DNA from 3 places in the Crossiella sp. CA198 genome. Region 1 is predicted to be linked to each of the others. Evidence: riboswitches for the same ligand, from Rfam matches in the RefSeq annotation. Region 1 holds a riboswitch; each other region holds the start of a gene.

The links. A riboswitch is a leader RNA that binds a small molecule or an ion and turns the genes downstream of it on or off. The one in region 1 is predicted to bind cobalamin.
Region 2: it holds a riboswitch for cobalamin, as region 1 does, so the genes downstream of both, ACTOWY_RS12220 (ABC transporter substrate-binding protein) here and metE (5-methyltetrahydropteroyltriglutamate--homocysteine S-methyltransferase) in region 1, are expected to answer to the same signal.
Region 3: it holds a riboswitch for cobalamin, as region 1 does, so the genes downstream of both, cobN (cobaltochelatase subunit CobN) here and metE (5-methyltetrahydropteroyltriglutamate--homocysteine S-methyltransferase) in region 1, are expected to answer to the same signal.

The regions. Positions count from the first base shown of each region.
Region 1 covers NZ_JBQJIM010000042.1:18,249-24,423, forward strand. Annotated here, with positions in the region: gene idi (isopentenyl-diphosphate Delta-isomerase) at 1-426, opposite strand, end outside; gene metE (5-methyltetrahydropteroyltriglutamate--homocysteine S-methyltransferase) at 573-2,861, opposite strand; cobalamin riboswitch at 3,013-3,208, opposite strand; gene ACTOWY_RS41570 (NACHT domain-containing protein) at 3,264-6,175, shown strand, end outside.
Region 2 covers NZ_JBQJIM010000006.1:223,277-229,451, forward strand. Annotated here, with positions in the region: gene ACTOWY_RS12205 (Scr1 family TA system antitoxin-like transcriptional regulator) at 1-418, shown strand, start outside; gene ACTOWY_RS12210 (ABC transporter ATP-binding protein) at 424-1,197, opposite strand; gene ACTOWY_RS12215 (FecCD family ABC transporter permease) at 1,194-2,225, opposite strand; gene ACTOWY_RS12220 (ABC transporter substrate-binding protein) at 2,222-3,199, opposite strand; cobalamin riboswitch at 3,228-3,365, opposite strand; gene ACTOWY_RS12225 (superoxide dismutase) at 3,480-4,103, shown strand; gene ACTOWY_RS12230 (MFS transporter) at 4,259-5,521, opposite strand; gene ACTOWY_RS12235 (MarR family winged helix-turn-helix transcriptional regulator) at 5,624-6,055, opposite strand.
Region 3 covers NZ_JBQJIM010000043.1:1,537-7,711, forward strand. Annotated here, with positions in the region: gene ACTOWY_RS41720 (precorrin-2 C(20)-methyltransferase) at 1-819, opposite strand, end outside; gene ACTOWY_RS41725 (precorrin-8X methylmutase) at 816-1,442, opposite strand; gene ACTOWY_RS41730 (hypothetical protein) at 1,439-2,554, opposite strand; cobalamin riboswitch at 2,561-2,694, shown strand; gene cobN (cobaltochelatase subunit CobN) at 2,730-6,175, shown strand, end outside.

The DNA.
Region 1 (6,175 bases):
CTTGAGCTGCTCGATCTCGCCCGGCTCCGGCTTGGCCGTGAGGTGGGCGTCCGCGCCGATCTTGCCGATCAGCACGTGGTCGAACTCGTGCTCGGCCGCCCCGTGCCCGTCCAGCGCCTGGTAGGTGAAGGCGCCGACCTCGCGCAGCTCCTCGATCTTGAGGTGCAGTTCCTCGTCGACCCGCTTGATCGCCGAGAGCGCGATGTCCTCACCGGCCAGCGGGTGCGAGCAGCAGGTGTTCGCCCACAGCTCCGGGAACCGGTTCTTGACCTTCGCCCGCTGCTGCAGCAGCACCCGGTCGTCCTCGTCGAAAAGCATCACCGAGAACGCGCGGTGCAACCGGCCGGGCGGCGTGTGCGCCTCTTCGACCGAGGTCTCCCCGATCGTGTTCCCGTCCGGATCGACGAGTTCGACGATCCTGCGCACGACAGCCATCCTGACCCCTTTGTATCCCGTGTGGCCTGGTCGGGAGCCACCGTAATGAGGCAAGCCCGCCGGGGTCCATGCACCGGCAGAGTGGACCCGGACCGCATCACGGTACTTCTTCCAGTGCGGGTCCACTCCGGACGGACTCAGCCGGTGATCTCCGCGCGGACCGTGCGCGCGGCCTCGACCATCACCCGCAGCGCCGGCCTGACCTCGGCGTAGCCGCGGGTCTTGAGCCCGCAGTCCGGGTTCACCCAGACCCGCTCGGCGGGCAGCCAGCGCAGGGCGCGGCGCAGCTGGGCGGCCTGTTCGGCGACCTCGGGCACCACCGGCGAGTGCACGTCGAACACGCCGGGACCGACGCCGCTGGTGAGTGCGCCGACGGCCGCGGCCGCCCCGCCGGAGCGGGCTGATTCGATGCTGATCACGTCCACGTCCAGTGCGCGGACGGCCTCGACCACGGTGGCCAGTTCGGCGTAGCAGACGTGCGTGTGCACCTGGGTCGCCGCCTGCGCGCCCGCGGTGGCCAGCCGGAACGCCCGCACCGACCACTGGAGGTAGTCGGCGCGGTGCTCGGCCCGCAGTGGCACGCCTTCCAGCAGACCGGGTTCGTCCACCTGGATCACCCGCAGGCCGGCGGCCTCCAGGTCGGCGACCTCGTCCCGCAGGGCCAGCGCGACCTGGTCAGCGGTGTCCGCGCGCGGCTGGTCGGTCCGCACGAAAGCCCACTGCAGCAGGGTGACCGGGCCGGTGAGCATGCCCTTGACCGGGCGGGTGGTGCGGGACTGGGCGTAGGCGGCGTACTCCACCGTCATCGGCGCGGGCCGGGTGACGTCACTGTGCACGATCGGCGGGCGGGCGCAGCGGGTGCCGTAGGACTGCACCCAGCCGAGCTTGGTGACGGCGAACCCGTCCAGTCTCTCGGCGAAGTACTCGACCATGTCGGTGCGCTCGGGCTCGCCGTGCACGAGCACGTCCAGGTCGAGTTCCTCCTGCAGCGCAACGACTTTGTCCACTTCGGCGCGCAGCACCGCGTGGTAGTCGTGCTCGCTCAGCTCGCCCTTGCGGTGCCCGGCACGGGCCTTGCGTAGTTCGGCGGTCTGCGGGAACGAGCCGATCGTGGTGGTGGGCAACTGTGGCAGCCCGAGTTCCTTGCGCTGCAACGCGAATCGCTCCTCGGCGGGCGCGGGTCGCAGTTCGTCCTGTTCGGACAGTCCGGCGATCCGGGCGCGCAACGCGGCGTCCTGGCGCACCGGGGTGCGGTGCAGCAGATCGCTGGCGGAGAGCTGTTCGGCGATCGCCGGGGTGCCTTCGCGCAGACCGCGGGCGATGGCCACCACCTCGGCCACCTTCTGCTTGGCGAAGGCCAGCCGCCGCACCAGTTCCGCGGGGAGTTCGTCCTCCACGGCCAGGTCGACCGGCACGTGCAGCAGCGGACTGCCCGCGGTCACCACGACCTCGGCGGCCATCCCGGCGAGCACGGTCGCGGTGGCCAGCGCCCGGCGCAGGTCGGTGCGCCACACGTTGCGCCCGTCGACCAGCCCCGCGGCCAGCCGCTTGCCGCGCAGACCGGCCTCGCCGACCGCCGCGGGCAGGTCCTCGGCGGCCGCGCCGGAGAAGTCCAGGCCCACGGTGTGCACCGGCAGCCCGGCCAGGGTGGTCAGCGCGGCGGGCGCGGGGAACCCGTAGTAGGTCTGCACCCACAGCTCAGGCCGCGCGGGCGATTCGGCCAGGTAGGCGTAAGCACTGGTGAACGCGTCGAGCTGGGCCTGGGTGAGGTCGGTGACCAGTGACGGCTCGTCGAGCTGGACGTGCCCGGCCCCGGCCGCTGCCAGCTGACCGAGCAGCTCGCGGTAGGCCGCCAGCACGTCATCGAGCCGGTCCAGTGGGTCGAACCCGGCGGGCGCGTCCGCGGCCGCGGCGGACAGCAGCAGGAAGGTCACCGGTCCGAGCAGCACCGGCCGACCCGGAATGCCCAGGTCCACGGCCTCCCGATACTGCCGCACCGGCTTGTCGCCACGCAGCGCGATGGGTGTGTCCGGCCCGATCTCGGGCACCAGGTAGTGGTAGTTGGTGCCGAACCACTTGGTCATCTCCAGCGCCGGGGCCTCGGGCCGCCCGCGCGCCATCGCGAAGTAGGTGTCCAGGGGGTCCTCGCCTGCGCGCAGGTGCCGCGGCGGCACCGCGCCGAGCAGCACGGCGGTGTCCAGCACGTGGTCGTAGCGGGATTGGGTGCCGGTGGGCACCTCGTCCAGCCCGGCCCGGTGCAGTTCGGTGAGCGTGTCCAGCCGCAGCCTGGTGGTGGTCTCGTCCAGGTCGGCGGCGCTGACCCGACCGGCCCAGTAGCCCTCGATGACCCGCTTCAACTCGCGGTTCGGCCCGATCCGCGGGTAGTCCAGGATGGTCGCGGACACGGTCGCTCGATCAGTGGTCATGCTGAGACGTCCTTCTTCCCTCGAGAACGACATTCCGGTCCGGGAAAGGGATTCGAACGCGCGGCAACCAGTCCGTGCGCGACGGCTGGGCGCCCCACGGCCATCCCTCGTGGCCGAACCGGGAACGTGCCTGCCCAGGTGGCTGGCACGGCCGATGGCAGGTCTTCGGACTCGCGGGCAGGCCTGGGCTCAGGCTCCTACTGGCCGTCGCTTCCCAGACGCGGTGTGCGTCCAGTGCGATGACGGCGGTCGTTCCCGCTAACCGCTGCGGGGCAGTCCCGGACTTCCACCGGGTTCCCTCTTACGACGCCACAAACCCCGTTTCGGGACCCGTGGCGAACCATCAGCGCTTCCGACCCTACCCGCGGTAACTCTTCGGCGGCAGCCCGCGACACTGTTCGCATGGGGCAGGACATCGTGACCGCGATCACCTTCCAGCAGGTCCAGAAGGTGGTGAAACAGGGCCGCGTCCAGGACAGCAAACTCATTGAGGCGGTGGACAAACTGGCCGGGGTGATCCTGCTGGTCTCCGGCGTCACCATCGCCAGGGAGACCCTGTCCTTGCTGGGCGCAAAAAACGAAATCACCAAACTCGGCCAGGCAGCTGCCAAGAAACTCCTCAACCGCGACGCTGGCGATTTCCTGGACCGCTCCCGCCGCATGGCCGCCGCCCACTGCCTCCTCACCTACACCGCCTTCTTCACTGCCCTGGACCGCCACGCGCCGGACCTCATGGCCGCGTTCGCGCTGACCGACGCGGAAAAGATCCACATGCTCCCCGACCGGGCGTTGATCGACAGCCCGGTCGTGCTGCCCCATCCGGTGCACAGCGAGACCACGCACCGGCGGACCCTCTACCTCGCCCTGGCCAGTCGATTCCAGCTCTTCGCCGCGGGCCTCAACTACCAGTTCCGGGAACGCGATCTGACCGAGGCCGTCGAGTCCGCAGGCAGGGCGGCCGAGGAGGTCTACCAGGCTCAATATCTCGAACTGCTGCGCGACAGCCCCGATTTCACCGCCTGGGTAGGCCGCCAGGACCAGCACCGCATCGACCGCGGCCTCCAGGACCTCGCGGACCGGATCGCCGAACTGCACCCCGGCGCACAGAGCGACGCCACCGCCGCTGATCTGTCCACTGTGTACGGTCACCGCCTCGCCGACCCGGTCTTCGGCGACCACGCCCAGGCCGACGGCCTGGTGTTCCCGGCCAAGCAGGACGCCTTCATCCCCCAGGCGTTCAAGGTGATCCGCAACCTGTCCGCGGAGGCCAACCTCGAACACGAGCCCCGCTGGACCGACCTCCCGATCAGGGAAGACCTCGGCGATTTCCTGCTGGAGTTCCTGCATTCCCCCTACAGCACCCAAACCCCACTGCTCGTACTTGGTCACCCCGGCTCAGGCAAGTCCCTACTGACCGAGGTGCTCGCCGCCCGACTGGCCGCCCCCGCCTTCACCGCCGTCCGGATCGAACTCCGGGACATCAACCCGGAAACCGACTTCCAGGACCAACTCGAAACCCAGATCAAACGAGACACCGGCCGCGTTGTCAACTGGTCGGAGTTCGCCAAGTCCCGCGCGGACAGTCCACCCCTGATCATCCTGGACGGCTACGATGAACTGTTGCAGGCCAACGGGAAAGTCTTCGCCGACTACCTGATGCGGGCCGCCAACTTCCAATCCCGCGAGGCCATGCTCGGCCGCCCGGTCCGCATCCTGATCACCAGCCGCATCACCCTGATCGACAAGGCCACCCTCCCCGCCGACACCACGGTCATCCGCCTCCTGGAATTCGACCGCCCCCGCCAAGAACTCTGGGCCGACACCTGGAACACGCACAACGCCCGCCCTTTCACCGTTCCGGAGTCGCATGCCCTGCTGGAACTGGCTGAGCAACCCCTGCTGCTACTCATGCTCGCCATCTACGACGCCACGGTGAAACCCTTGGCAGACGCGGAAAATCTGGAACGCACCGAGCTGTACCACAGCCTGCTCACCGAGTTCATCCGCCGCGAACGCCGCAAAGATGCCACCGACCCTGCCCCCAATGTCACCGCCGAGCTGAATCGCCTTGGCGTGGCAGCGATCGGCATGTTCAACCGCCAGGCCGTGCACATCCTGAGCACCGAACTGGACGCCGATCTCGCCTACTTCACCAAGGCCCGCGCTCCGGAAGGCCCCGGTCGCCGACTGACCCAGGCCGAGCTGCTGGTGGGCAGCTTCTTCTTCATCCACGAATCCCGCGGCCAGGTCAACGACGCCAAGGCATACGAGTTCCTGCACAACACCTTCGGCGAGTTCCTGGTCGCGGACTTCCTGCTCCGCCAAGTGATCCGCGAGACCACCACGGTTGCCAAGCTCTCCGGCGACGAAGCCCTGCGCGGTGCCCTGGACGCACACCTGGCAACCCTGTCCCCGCAGTGGTTCGCCTGCCTGAAACACGTCCCCCTGCACAGCCGCCCGCAAATGGTCCGCCTGCTACGGGAATGGGCCCGCGGCCGCGTAGACGCCGAAGCCCTGGACCGCATCCTGCACCACCAGCTGCGCGCGATCGTCTACAGCCCGGACGCCCTCGCCTACACCGCCCGGCACGACGGCGATCCCTATCCCCGCAACGCCCTGCTGGCCCAGCAGGCCACCTACAGCCTGAACCTGGTGGTTCTCCGCGCCGCGCTCGCGGACGACCACTATGAACTGCACGAGCAGCGGATCGGGCCGCCCGACCTCTACCACGGCACCTGGGATCGCCTGACCCACCTGTGGCGTGCCTGGTTCTCCCTGGAAGCCCTGGGCATGCTCGCCTCGCTGCTCACCGCCATCCGGTTCGACTCGACGGTGACCCTGTCCCTGTGGCCGGTGGCAGGCAACGACATCGCCGACCATCGACTGGACCTGGTGCTCCGGAGCGCGGAGGCGCTGGCCGACCACCTGACCATCGGCCTGGCCGGAAAGGCGATCCTGGGGCCAACCGGCCTGGAGTACGCGGAGTCGAATCTCGCCGTGGCCGGAGTCGCCCTGCCACAGGAGTTCGCCGTGCTGCGTGGCCGCCGCGATCCGGCCGAACTGCACAACGCCGACTGGCTCCCGGATCGAATCGGTTTGCCTTCGGAACACGTTTATGCGGCCATCGATATCCTGCAACGCACTCCGGGCCTGTTTATCACCCCACGCCACCAGATCCACCCTGAGCAGCTCACCAACATGTCCCGTGCCCAGGCGGCGACGATCATCGATTTCCTGGTCCGCTTCGACCCCAGCTGGCTGGCCGTCATCACCGACTCCGCCGTCGGGCTGGACCCGCTGGTGCTCGAAGCCAG
Region 2 (6,175 bases), on a different contig from region 1:
GGAGGCCCGGCTGATCCGCCAGCACCGGCTGGACGGCCCGGACCCGTTGCGGCTGACCGCGGTGGTCACCGAGGCCGTGCTGCACCAGCAGGTCGGCGGCCGCGCGGTGCTGGCCGCGCAACTGCGGCACCTGGTCGCGATGGTGGAGCAACGACCGTCCACTGTGGACATCCGGCTGGTGCCGTTCACCGCGGAGGCCTTCCACGCCCTCGGCGGCGGCGGGTTCCACCTGCTGGAGTTCCCCAGTCCGCAGCTGCCCACGCTGCTGTGGCAGGAGACGGTGACCGCGACCTCGCTGATCGACCACCCGGTGCGGTTGCGCGAGTTCGACTCCGCCTTCGACCAGGCCCTGGAACGCGCGTTGAGCACGGCGGACTCGCTGCGCCTGATCCGCCAGTTCGCCAAGGAACTTGCGTAGGCAGCTCATACCGTCCCCGCGATGTCCACTGTGGACCGTCCGTCGGCCAGTTCCCTGAGCTGACCGCGCACGCCGAAGACCCCGGCGAGCAGGTCAGCGGTGAGGACTTCGACCGGCGGCCCGGCGGTCACCACCTTGCCCTCGTCGAGCACCACCAAGCGGTCGCAGTGCTCCACCGCCAGCCGCAGGTCGTGCAGGGTGAGCAGCACGGACAGCCCCTCGGTAGCACGGGCCCGCAGCAGTTCCAGCACGGCGAGCTGATGCCGCAGGTCGAGGTGGTTGGTCGGCTCGTCCAGCACCAGGATCCGGGGCTGCTGGGCGAGCGCGCGAGCGATGGAGACCCGCTGCCGCTCGCCGCCGGAGAGAGTGCGGACATCCCGGTCCCGCAAGGCTTCCAGGTCGGCCAGGGTGATCGCCTCGCCGACCGCGGCGTGGTCCTCGGCACGCAGTGACTCCAGCCAGCCGCGGTGGCAGGTGCGGCCCTGGGTGATCACCTCGGACACGGTCAGCGCGGCCGCGTGCTCGGGTTCCTGGGTGGTCGCGGCCAGTGTCCTGGCCAGCTCCCGCCGCCCGAACCCGGTCACCGGCCGCTCGTCCACCAGCACCGCGCCATCGGCCGGGGCCAGTGCGCGGTACAGCGTGCGCAGCAGCGAGGTCTTGCCGGAACCGTTGGGCCCCACCAGCCCCAGCACCTCACCGGCGCGCAGTTCGAGATCGACGCCGTCCACCACGATCCGCCCGCCCAGGGCCACCCGCACGCCCTCGGTGCGCACGCTCATGCCGCCCTCCCCCGCCGCCGGTACAGCATCACCAGGAACACCAGCCCGCCCACCGAGGAGGTGACCGCGCCGACCGGGATCTCCAGCGGCGCGATCACCACCCTGGCCAGCAGGTCCGCCCCGACCAGGAACACCCCGCCGAGCAGCGCGGCCACCGGCAGCAGCCGCCGGGCGTCCGCGCCGACCAGGAACGCGGCCGCCTGCGGGATGATCAGACCGACGAAGGCGATGCCGCCAGCCACCGTGACCGAGGTCCCGGCCAGCAGCGCGACCGCGATCAGGGCCAGCAACCGCAGCTTCTTCGGATCCACGCCGAGCGCGGCGGCCCCGTCGTCACCCGCGGAGAGCAGGTTGAGCCAGCGCCCGACCGCCATGCCCGCGGCCAGCGCCAGCACAAGCACCACCCCTGGCACGACCATGCTCCCCCAGCGGGCATCGCCGAGTCCGCCGCTGAGCCAGAACAACACCTGCTTGGCCTGATCGCCCTTGGCCGCCAGGAAGATCACCATCAGGATGCCCGCGCCGAAGATCTGTGCCACGCCGAGTCCGCCGAGCACCAGCGCGGTCACCGAACCGAACCGCCCGGCCACCGTGAGCACCAGCAGCAACGCCACCAGCGCGCCCAGGAAGGCCGCGATCGGCACGGTGGCCGCGCCGAGCACCCCGGCGCCGATGCCCAGCACCATGACCACGGCCACGAAGAACCCGGCCCCGGAGTTGACGCCCAGCAGGTACGGATCGGCCAGTGGGTTGCGGGTGACCACCTGGGCCACCGCCCCGGCCAGCGCGAGCGCCGCGCCGACCAGCACCGCCAGCACCACCCTGGGCAGCCGGGACTCGCGGATGATCGAGGCCCGCACCGGGGTCCAGTCGGCCTCGACCAGCCCGGGTGCGGCCCAGTGCAGCAGGATCCGCCAGACCTGGCCGACCGGCACCGCCACCGACCCGAAGGACAGGGCCAGGCTGGCGGCGCCGAGCAGCGCCAGGAAACCGAGTAGCAGGGTCAGGCCGAGGGGAACCCTGGTCACTTGGCCAGGTCCGGGTGCAGCCCGGCGGTGAGCGTGCGCAGCGCCGCGGGCAGCCGGATGCCTTCGATCAGGTCGGGCAGGGTGAGCGTGACGAACCGCTTGTTCCGTACCGCCGGGGTGCCCTTGGCCAGCGGATGTCCTTCGAGGAAGCGGCGTTTGGCGTCCACGCCGCCGTTGTCGCCGAGGTAGTCCACCAGCACGATCACCTCGGGCGCGCGGTCGCCGACCTGTTCCCAGCTGGCGTCGCCGAAGACCTTGGGCACGTCGGCGAAGATGTTGCGGCCGCCTGCCCGCTTGACCAGGTCGTTGCCCAGCCCGCGCCCGCCGACGGTGAACGGGGCCTGCTCGCCGCTGTCGTAGAAGAACACCGGCACCGCGGGCTTGTTCGCGGCGGCGACCTTGGCGGTCACCTCGTCCACGGCCTTGCTGGTCTCCCCGATCAGCTTGGTGGCCTGCTCGGTCGCGCCGAGCAGCCGGCCGAGCACGCCCAGGTCATCGGTGTAGGTGCCGATGGCCGCGGTGGCGTCCGGGCAGTTCTCCGAGAGCAGGAAGGTGCGGATCCCCTTGGCTTCCAGAGCGTCCCGGCCGCGGCCGTCCTTCTCGGCGAAGGCGCTGGCGTAGCCGCCGACCACCAGGTCCGGCTCGGTGCCGAGCAGCTGCTCCAGGGTCGGGTACTTCTGCGAGATGGTCTTGACCTTGGCGTAGTCGGTGGCGATGGCCGCGGGCACGTCCGGGGTGTCCGGGTAGGCGGTGCCCACGATCCGGTCGGTCACTCCCAGCGCCACCAGCACCTCGGTGGCGTGCTGGTTCATGCTCAGGATCCGCTGGGGCCGGCCGTCGAACTTCTGCGTCCGGCCGCAGTTGACGATCTCCTGCGCGGCCCCGGCCGGGGTTTGCGGGGCGGCCGCCGGGCTCCCACAAGCCGAGAACGACAGCGTGAGCACGCACACAGCGGCAAGCAACGACTTCTTCATGGACACCTTCCGCGAGCCTCGACGGAGTTCGGTGATCGCACCCTCGGCAGGTACTCGGGCTCACCGCGTGAAGCGGCCCACCGTTGCGGGTCAGCGCCGGATTTCGACCGGCTTCCCCTGCTTGAAGGCGAACATTCGGACTTCTGCCGCTGATGCTCACCCGGCAGGACAAGCCAGGTCAAACTGCCGACCCCAACTCGTGACCATGGCTTGTTGCAAGTAACTTGTAGTTGCACAGCACTCTCATGAACTGACTGCCATTCACATGGGGAGGCTCTTGATGGGCGCCTACGTCCTGCCCGATCTGGACTACGACTACTCCGCGCTCGCGCCGGCGATCAGCGGCGAGATCAACGAGCTGCACCACAGCAAGCACCACGCGGCCTACGTCAAGGGCACCAACGACACCCTGGACAAGATCGCCGAGGCCCGGGACAAGGGCGACTTCGGCTCGATCGTCGGCCTGGAGCACACCCTGGCCTTCAACCTGGCCGGACACGCCATGCACGTGGTGTGGTGGAAGATCCTCTCGCCCAACGGCGGAGACAAGCCCACCGGCGAACTCGCCGCCGCGATCGACGAGGAGTTCGGCTCCTTCGACAAGCTGCGCGCCCAGCTCAACGCCGTCTCCACCACCATCCAGGGCTCCGGCTGGGGCGTGCTCGCCTGGGACCCGATCGGCCAGCGGCTGATCACCCAGCAGCTCAAGGACCACCACTCCAACCTCTCGATCGCCACCACCCCCCTAGTCGTCTTCGACGTGTGGGAGCACGCCTACTACCTGCAGTACCGCAACGTGAAGGCCGACTACATCAACGCCCTGTGGAACATCGTGAACTGGGCCGAGGTCGGCAAGCGCTTCGAGGACGCCCGCGCGGGCAAGAACGGTCTGCTGCTGCCCTGATCGTTGCCCCAGAACTTCGGCGGTGGATGCTCCGACAAGTTGACGTCGCCGAAAGAGTGAGGCCCCGGACTCCTTACGGAGCCGGGGCCTCACTCTGTTCCCGAACTGACTGCCGCTCCCACCACGAAGCGGACAAGACTTAGGTTAGGCTTACTTCACTCCGTCGTCAAGCCCCGGCGGCGCACCCGAAAGCGTGACCATCGGCCGACCGGCCAGCGCATGCCGCCGCGACCTGCGAGAACGGCTCCGCACACGATTGCGGCCAGCAGGGACACGATCCCGCCCACCAGCAGCGGCGCCTGGCCGCCGAACTCCTGCGCGACCCAGCCCATCACCGGGCTGCCCAACGGGGTCCCACCCAGGAAGACCAGCATGTACAGGCCCATCACCCGGCCGCGCATGTCCGGCCGGACGGCCAGCTGGACGGTCGAGTTGGCCGTGGTTGTGAAGGTCATCACGGCGATGCCGGTGGGGATCAGCATCAGTCCCAGCGCGGTGAAGGTGGGCATCAGCCCGACCACGATCTCCAGGATCCCGAACACGATCGCGCCGCCGATCATCACCCGCAGCCGCGGCTTGCCCTTGGTGCTGCGCCGGGCGGCCAGCAGCGCGCCCAGGAAGGTGCCTGCCGCCAGCAGGGTGGAGAGCAGGCCGTAGCCGTCGGCGTCGCGCTGGAAGACGTTGCGCGCCACCACGGCCAGGGTGGTGCTGAAGTTGAGGCCGAAGGTGCTGACGAAGAACACCAGCACCATCAGCACGACCAGGTCCTTGCGGCCACGCACGTAACGCAGGCCCTCGCGCAGCTGGCCCTTGGCCCTGGGCACCGGCGTGCCGCGGTGCAGCTGGGCCGGGTTCATCAGGAACAGGCCGAGGATCACCGCGACGAAGGTGGCCGCGTTGAGCAGGAACACCCAGCCGGTGCCGATCAGGGTGATCAGCACACCGGCGATGGCCGGGCCGGTGATCCGGGCCAGGTTGAAGTTCATCGAGTTCAGCGCGACCGCGTTGGTCACCTGGTCCTTGCCGACCATCTCCACCACGAAGGACTGCCGCACCGGCGTCTCCACCGCGGTGAAACAGCCCAGCGCCAGGCAGAGCGCGTAGACGTGCCAGAGCTGCGCGGCGCCGGTGACCACCAGCAGGCCCAGCGCCAGCGCGCACAGGCCCATCGCGGTCTGCAGGCCGATCAGCAGCTTGCGCTTGTCCATCCGGTCGGCCAGCACGCCCGCCCACAGCGAGAACACCAGGGTGGGCGCGAACTGCAGGGCGGCGGCGATGCCGAGGGCGACCGCGCTGCCGTGCGAGAGATCCAGGACCAGCCAGTCCTGGGCGACCCGCTGCATCCAGACGCCGATCAGCGAGATACTCGCGCCTGCGACGAAGTAGCGGTAGTTGCGGGTGCGCAGCGAGGCGAACATGCCCTTGCGCCGCACGGGAGATGGACTGCTACGCGGGGGTGGGGAGTCGTTGGGTGAACGGTCTAACTGTTCCGGCTCACGTTCCGCGTAGGTCGTCACTCGTTACTGCCCCGCCATCCTGTCTATGATCTCGGCCGCACGGGCCAGCACTTCCCGGTCCGAGTCGTCGAGTTCGGCCAACTGCTTGTCCAGCCAGCGTTCCCGCGCCTGCACATCGGCCCGGATGAACGCCCGCCCCTGATCGCTGATCTCCACGATCGCCTGCCTGCCGTCCGTGGGATGCGGGCGCCGGGTGGCGAAGCGGTGGTCCTCCAGCGCGGCGATGACCCTCGTCATCGAGGGCGGCTGCACGCCTTCCTTGGCCGCCAGCTCACCCGGGGTCAGCGGTCCGCACTTGAACAGGCAGGACAGCGCCGAGAGCTGGGTCAGCGTGACCGTGGAATCGGTGCGCTGGGCGCGGAGCCTGCGGTTGAGCCGCACGACGGACAGCCGCAACCGGCTGGCGAGAGTGGGCTCTGTCTCAAACTCCGACACATCCTTAGCATACCTCACGACTTTCGCCGGCGGCTGTGCTGTTTGACCTACGACACAAGACGGCTGGTTGCGGCCATTCGGCTCTACCCAGAACAGCAGTTGCACCGTCAACTGAGTGCA
Region 3 (6,175 bases), on a different contig from region 1:
CTGTGCTTGGGGGGTCAGCCATTCGCGCCCGGCGGGGCCGAGGCCGACCACGACCACCTCACCCGGTCCCGTGGCGGACTCGGCGGGGGTGGAGTCGATGGTGCTGTGGGCCTGGCTGGGCAGCAGGGCCAGGGAGAAGTAGGGGACGCCTTCGGGGTCCACTTCGGACAGTGGCGCGACCCGCTGGCGGCCGGTGGTGGCCCGTTCCACGTACCAGGCGTCGTCCAGGCGGCCTGCCGCGTGCAGGGCCTCGCGTACCGAGGTGAAGGTGCGGCCCAGCTTCATGATCGCGGCCGAGTCGGTGGTGGCCAGCCATTCGGCCAGCTCCTCCTGCGGCAGCGTGCCGGGGAGGACGGTGAGCACCTCGTCGCGTTCGACCAGGGGGCGGCCGAGCACGGCGGCGGCGCCGCTGACCGAGGTCACCCCGGGCACCACCTCGGTCGGGAACCGGTGCGCGAGCCGTTTGTGCATGTGCATGTAGGAGCCGTAGAAGAACGGGTCCCCGGCGGCGAGCACCACGACGTCGCGTCCGGCGGAGAGGTGCGCGGCCAGGCGTTCGGCGCTCTCGGCGTAGAACTGGTCGATCTGACCCTGATAGTCCTCGCTGTCCTCGGTGGTCACCGGGTAGATCAGCTGTTCCTCGATCTGGCCGGGCCGCAGGTAGGGCTCGGCGATGCCGCGGGCGATGCTGCGCCCGTGCCGCGCGCTGTGGAAGACCACCACGTCCGCCGCGCCGATCAGCCGGGCCGCCTTGACCGTCACCAGCTCCGGATCGCCGGGGCCGAGCCCGACGCCGTACAGCCGTCCCAGATCACTCACTCTTCGTCACTCGCAATCGCGTTGATCGCGGCGGCGGTCATCGCGCTGCCGCCCCGCCTGCCCCGCACCACCAGGTATTCCAGGCCCAGACCGTTGGCGGCCAGGGCTTCCTTCGATTCGGCCGCGCCGATGAACCCCACCGGGATGCCCAGCACCGCGGCGGGCTTTGGCGCGCCACCGGCGATCATCTCCAGCAGGTGGAACAGCGCGGTCGGCGCGTTGCCGATCGCCACCACCGCGCCGCCGAGCTTGTCCCGCAACAGTTCCAGGGCCGCCACACTGCGCGTGTTGCCCATCGACGCGGCCAGTTCCGGCACCCGCGGATCACCCAGGAAGCACAGCACCTCGTTGTCCGCGGGCAGGCGACGGCGGGTCACCCCGGCCGCGACCATGGTGGCGTCACACAGGATCGGCGCCCCGGCCTCCAGCGCGGCGCGGGCCGAGGCCACCACGCCGGGGGAGTGGCCGATATCGGCCACCAGGTCGACCATGCCGCAGGCGTGGATCATCCGCACCGCCACCCGGGCCACATCCGGGGGCAGTCCGGCCAGGTCGGCCTCGGCGCGGATGGTGGCGAAGGAGCGGCGGTAGATCTCCTTGCCGTCCTTGATGTACTCGGTCACTGCTGCTTCCTCCGGGCCGCGTCGATCGCCGCGGCCGTGTCCTCGTGCGGTTGTCCGTCGATCAGGTAGCCGTCCGCGGTGGCCAGCACGTCGATCGCGCCGCGCGGCCGTCCGCATCGCCGGGAGCAGCCCGACCAGTGCACCGGCCCGCCGGGCAACCCGAGGTGGCGCACGGCGTCGGCGCGCACATCGGCCAGGGATTTGGCGCAGCCGGGGCGGCCGGTGCAGGCGGTGACCGCGTGCCAGGGTGAGTCCGGATCGGTGATCAGCCCGTGCCCCAAGGTGATCGTCCGCGGCAGCACCAGACCGCGCCACGGTGTGAGCCGAACCTGCTCCACCGCGAGCAGGGCGCCGGACTGGTCCGGGTCCAACCGCCCCAGCGGCGCGCCCACGACCAGGCGCCCGTCCGGCAGCGGGCCGGGGGGCAGCGGCACTGATCCGCGCACCGCCAGCCGCTCCGTGGACACCGGTCCGCCCAGCCGTCGAGTGATCTCCGCGACACCGCCGTCGATCTCGGCCAGTCGCCAGGCCGTGCCGCCGTGCTCGGCCCGCAGCGCCAGGAATTCCAGGGCCGCCCGCAGCACCGCGTCCACCGGGTCGGCCACCCGCAGCCCTGAATCGGCCCCGGCCAGCGACAACGCCCAGGAAGAGCCAACCAGGTCCAGGCCGATATCCGCACCCAGCCCGCTCACCACGCCGCCGTCGTCCACGGCCACCAGGAACCGCCCCGGCAACCCGGCCAGTTCCGGCCGCGAACACAACGCGGCGTCGATCGCGTCCACCAGGTCCTGGTTGTCCGCCAGCGGCGCGGCCACGATGTTCCGCATCCGCTCATGGGTCAGCGAGGGCAGCAGCCCGGCCTCGGCCAGCCGCGCCCCCAACTCGACCTCAGCCCCGGCCGCCAGTCCTCTGAGCTGCACATTCGCCCGCGAGGTCAGCTCAAGCGACCCGTCGCCCAGCTCGATCGCGGCCGTTCGCAGCACCGCCAGCCGCGCCCTGGAGAGCGTGCCGCCCGATACCCGGACCCGGGCCAGGCCGCCATCGGCCGCCGGGTGCACCTCGATCGCGCCGGGACAGGCGTCCGGGCGCTGGCGATGTGGCGAAGCGGGCACCCGCGGGATGCTACGCGGCAGGTAGGGTCGCCTCGAACGGTGAACCACGGAGGAAGCCGGTGTGAGTCCGGCGCGGTCCCGCCACTGTCACCGGGTGCGAGCCCGGGAGCCAGACACTCCGCTCACCGTCCCCGACCGTCATGGGGCGCGGACCCCGAGGGATGTGGAGCCACGCGTGATCCTGCTGCTGTCGACCTCTGACACCGACCTGCTCTCCGCCCGCGCCGGCGAGGCCGATTACCGGCTCGGCAACCCGGCCCGGCTGCTCGTGGACGACCTGCCCGCCCTGGTCGAGGGCGTGGACCTGGTCGTGGTGCGCATCCTCGGCGGCCGCCGGATGTGGGAAGAGGGCCTGGACTGGCTGCTCGCCGGACCCCGGCCCGTCGTCGTGCTCGGCGGCGAACAGGCCCCGGACGCCCAGCTGATGGAGCTGTCCACGGTGCCTGGCGGCGTCTGCGCCGAGGCGCACGCCTACCTCGCGCACGGCGGCCCGGCCAACCTGGCCGAACTGCACAACTTCCTCTCCGACACCGTGCTGCTCACCGGTCTCGGCTTCGCCGCGCCGCAGCCCACCCCCACCTGGGGCGTGCTGGAGCGCACCGCCCGCACCACCAGCGGACCGGTGGTCGCGGTGCTCTACTACCGGGCCCACCACGTGGCCGGGAACACCGCCTTCGTCGAGGCGCTCAGCAGCGCGATCGAGGACGCGGGCGGCCAGGCGCTGCCGGTGTTCTGCTCCTCGCTGCGCACCGCCGAACCCGCACTGCTCACCGAACTCGGCAAGGCCGATGCCCTGGTCGTCACCGTGCTGGCCGCCGGGGGCACCAAACCGGCCGCCGCCTCCGCCGGTGGCGAGGACGACGCCTGGGACGTCGGCGCGCTGGCCGCGCTGGATGTGCCGATCCTGCAAGGACTCTGCCTCACCTCCAGCCGGGAGAGCTGGGCGGCCAACGACGACGGACTGTCCCCTTTGGACACCGCGACCCAGGTGGCCATCCCCGAGTTCGACGGCCGGATCATCACCGTCCCGTTCTCCTTCAAGGAGATCGACCCGGACGGCCTCACCGTGTACGTGGCCGACCCGGAACGCGCCGCCCGGGTCGCCGGGATCGCGGTCAAGCACGCCCAGTTGCGGCACATCCCGGCCGCCGACCGGCGGATCGCGCTGATGCTCTCGGCCTACCCGACCAAGCACTCCCGGATCGGCAACGCGGTCGGCCTGGACACCCCGGCCAGCGTGGTCAAACTGCTGGCCGCGTTGCGGGACAACGGTTATGACATCGGCCCGGCCGAAGGCGAGGGCGCCCTGCCCGGCGTGGCCAAGCTGGACGGTGACGCGCTGATCCACGCGCTGATCGCCGCCGGTGGCCAGGACGAGAACTGGCTCACCGAGACCCAGCTCTCCGGCAACCCGGTGCGGATCAGCGCCGCCAGGTACCGCGAGTTCTACGACACCCTGCCCGCCGACTTCCGCGCGGAACTCGAAGGCCACTGGGGTCCGGCGCCCGGCGAACTGTTCGTGGACCGTAGCCAGGATCCCGAGGGCGAGATCGTCCTCGCGGCGCTGACCGCGGGCAACGTGGTCGTCATGGTGCAGCCGCCGCGCGGCTTCGGCGAGAACCCGATCGCCATCTACCACGACCCGGACCTGCCGCCCAGCCACCACTACCTGGCCGCCTACCGCTGGCTGGCCCAGGAGTTCGGCGCGCACGCCATGGTGCACGTGGGCAAGCACGGCAACCTGGAATGGCTGCCCGGCAAGACCGTCGGCATGTCCGCCAGTTGCGGCACCGACGCGGCGCTGGGCGATATCCCGCTGATCTACCCGTTCCTGGTCAACGACCCCGGCGAGGGCACCCAGGCCAAGCGCCGGGCGCACGCCACCCTGGTCGACCACCTGGTGCCGCCGATGACCCGCGCGGACAGCTACGGCGACATCGCCCGGCTGGAACAACTCCTGGACGAGCACGCCAACATCGCCGCCATGGACCCGGCCAAACTCCCGGCCATCCGGGCGCAGATCTGGACCCTCATCCAGGCCGCCAAACTCGACCACGACCTGGGCCTGGACGACCGGCCGCACGACGCGGAGTTCGACGACTTCCTGCTGCACGTGGACGGCTGGCTGTGCGAGGTCAAGGACGTGCAGATCCGGGACGGCCTGCACATCCTGGGCGCCGCGCCCGAGGGCGAGGCCCGGATCAACCTGGTGCTGGCCATGATCCAGGCCCGGCAGATGTGGGCCGGACAGGTCGCCGCGCTGCCCGGCATCCGGGAAGCCCTGGGGCTCAACGAGGACGGCTCCGCCTCCCGCACCGACACCGACGCGATCGAGGCCAAGGCCCGCGAACTGGTCACCGCGATGGACGCGGGCGGCTGGGTCCAGGGCAGCGCCACCGAGGTGGTGCGTTCGGTGCTGGACAAGGACAACGAGGACGTCGCCAAGGTCCTCGAATTCGCCGCCGCCGAGGTGGTGCCCCGGCTGGCCCGCACCACCGACGAACTCGGCCACCTGCTGCACGCCCTGGACGGCGGCTACGTGCCTGCCGGGCCGAGCGGATCACCGTTGCGCGGCCTGGTGAACGTGCTGCCCACCGGCCGCAACTTCTACTCCGTGGACCCGAAGGCCGTGCCCAGCAGGCTCGCCTGGGAGACCGGGCAGGCCATGGCCGACTCGCTGCTGGACCGCTACCGCAAGGACACCGGCGAATGGCCGCCCTCGGTCGGACTGTCCGTATGGGGCACCAGCGCCATGCGCACCGCGGGGGACGACATCGCCGAGGTCCTCGCGCTGCTGGGCGTGCGGCCGGTGTGGGACGACCAGTCTCGCCGGGTCACCGGGCTTGAGGTGATCGGCCTGGCCGAGCTGGGCCGCCCGCGGATCGACGTCACGGTGCGCATCTCCGGGTTCTTCCGGGACGCCTTCCCGCACGTGGTCGCCCTGCTCGACGACGCCGTCCGGCTGGTCGCCGCCCTGGACGAACCGGCCGAGCAGAACTTCGTGCGCGCGCACGCCGAGGCGGACAAGGCCGAGCACGGCGACGACCGCCGCGCCACCATGCGCATCTTCGGCTCCAAGCCGGGCGCCTACGGGGCCGGGCTGCTGCCGCTGATCGACAGCAAGAACTGGCGCGACGACGCCGACCTGGCCGAGGTGTACGCGGTCTGGGGCGGCTATGCCTACGGCCGCGAACTCGACGGGCAGCCCGCCCGCGGCGATATGGAATCGGCGTACAAGCGGATCGCGGTGGCCGCCAAGAACGTGGACACCCGTGAACACGACATCGCCGACTCCGACGACTACTTCCAGTACCACGGGGGCATGGTCGCCACCGTCCGCGCGCTCACCGGCAAGGCCCCCGCCGCCTACATCGGCGACAGCACCCGGCCGGACGCGGTGCGCACCCGGACCCTCAACGAGGAGGTCTCCCGGGTCTTCCGGGCCAGGGTGGTCAACCCGCGCTGGCTGTCCGCGATGCGCCGCCACGGCTACAAGGGCGCCTTCGAGATGGCCGCCACCGTGGACTACCTCTTCGGCTACGACGCCACCACCGGGGTCGTCGCGGACTGGATGTACGAGAAGCTCGCCGAGAGCTACGTGCTGGACGAGGAGAACCACCG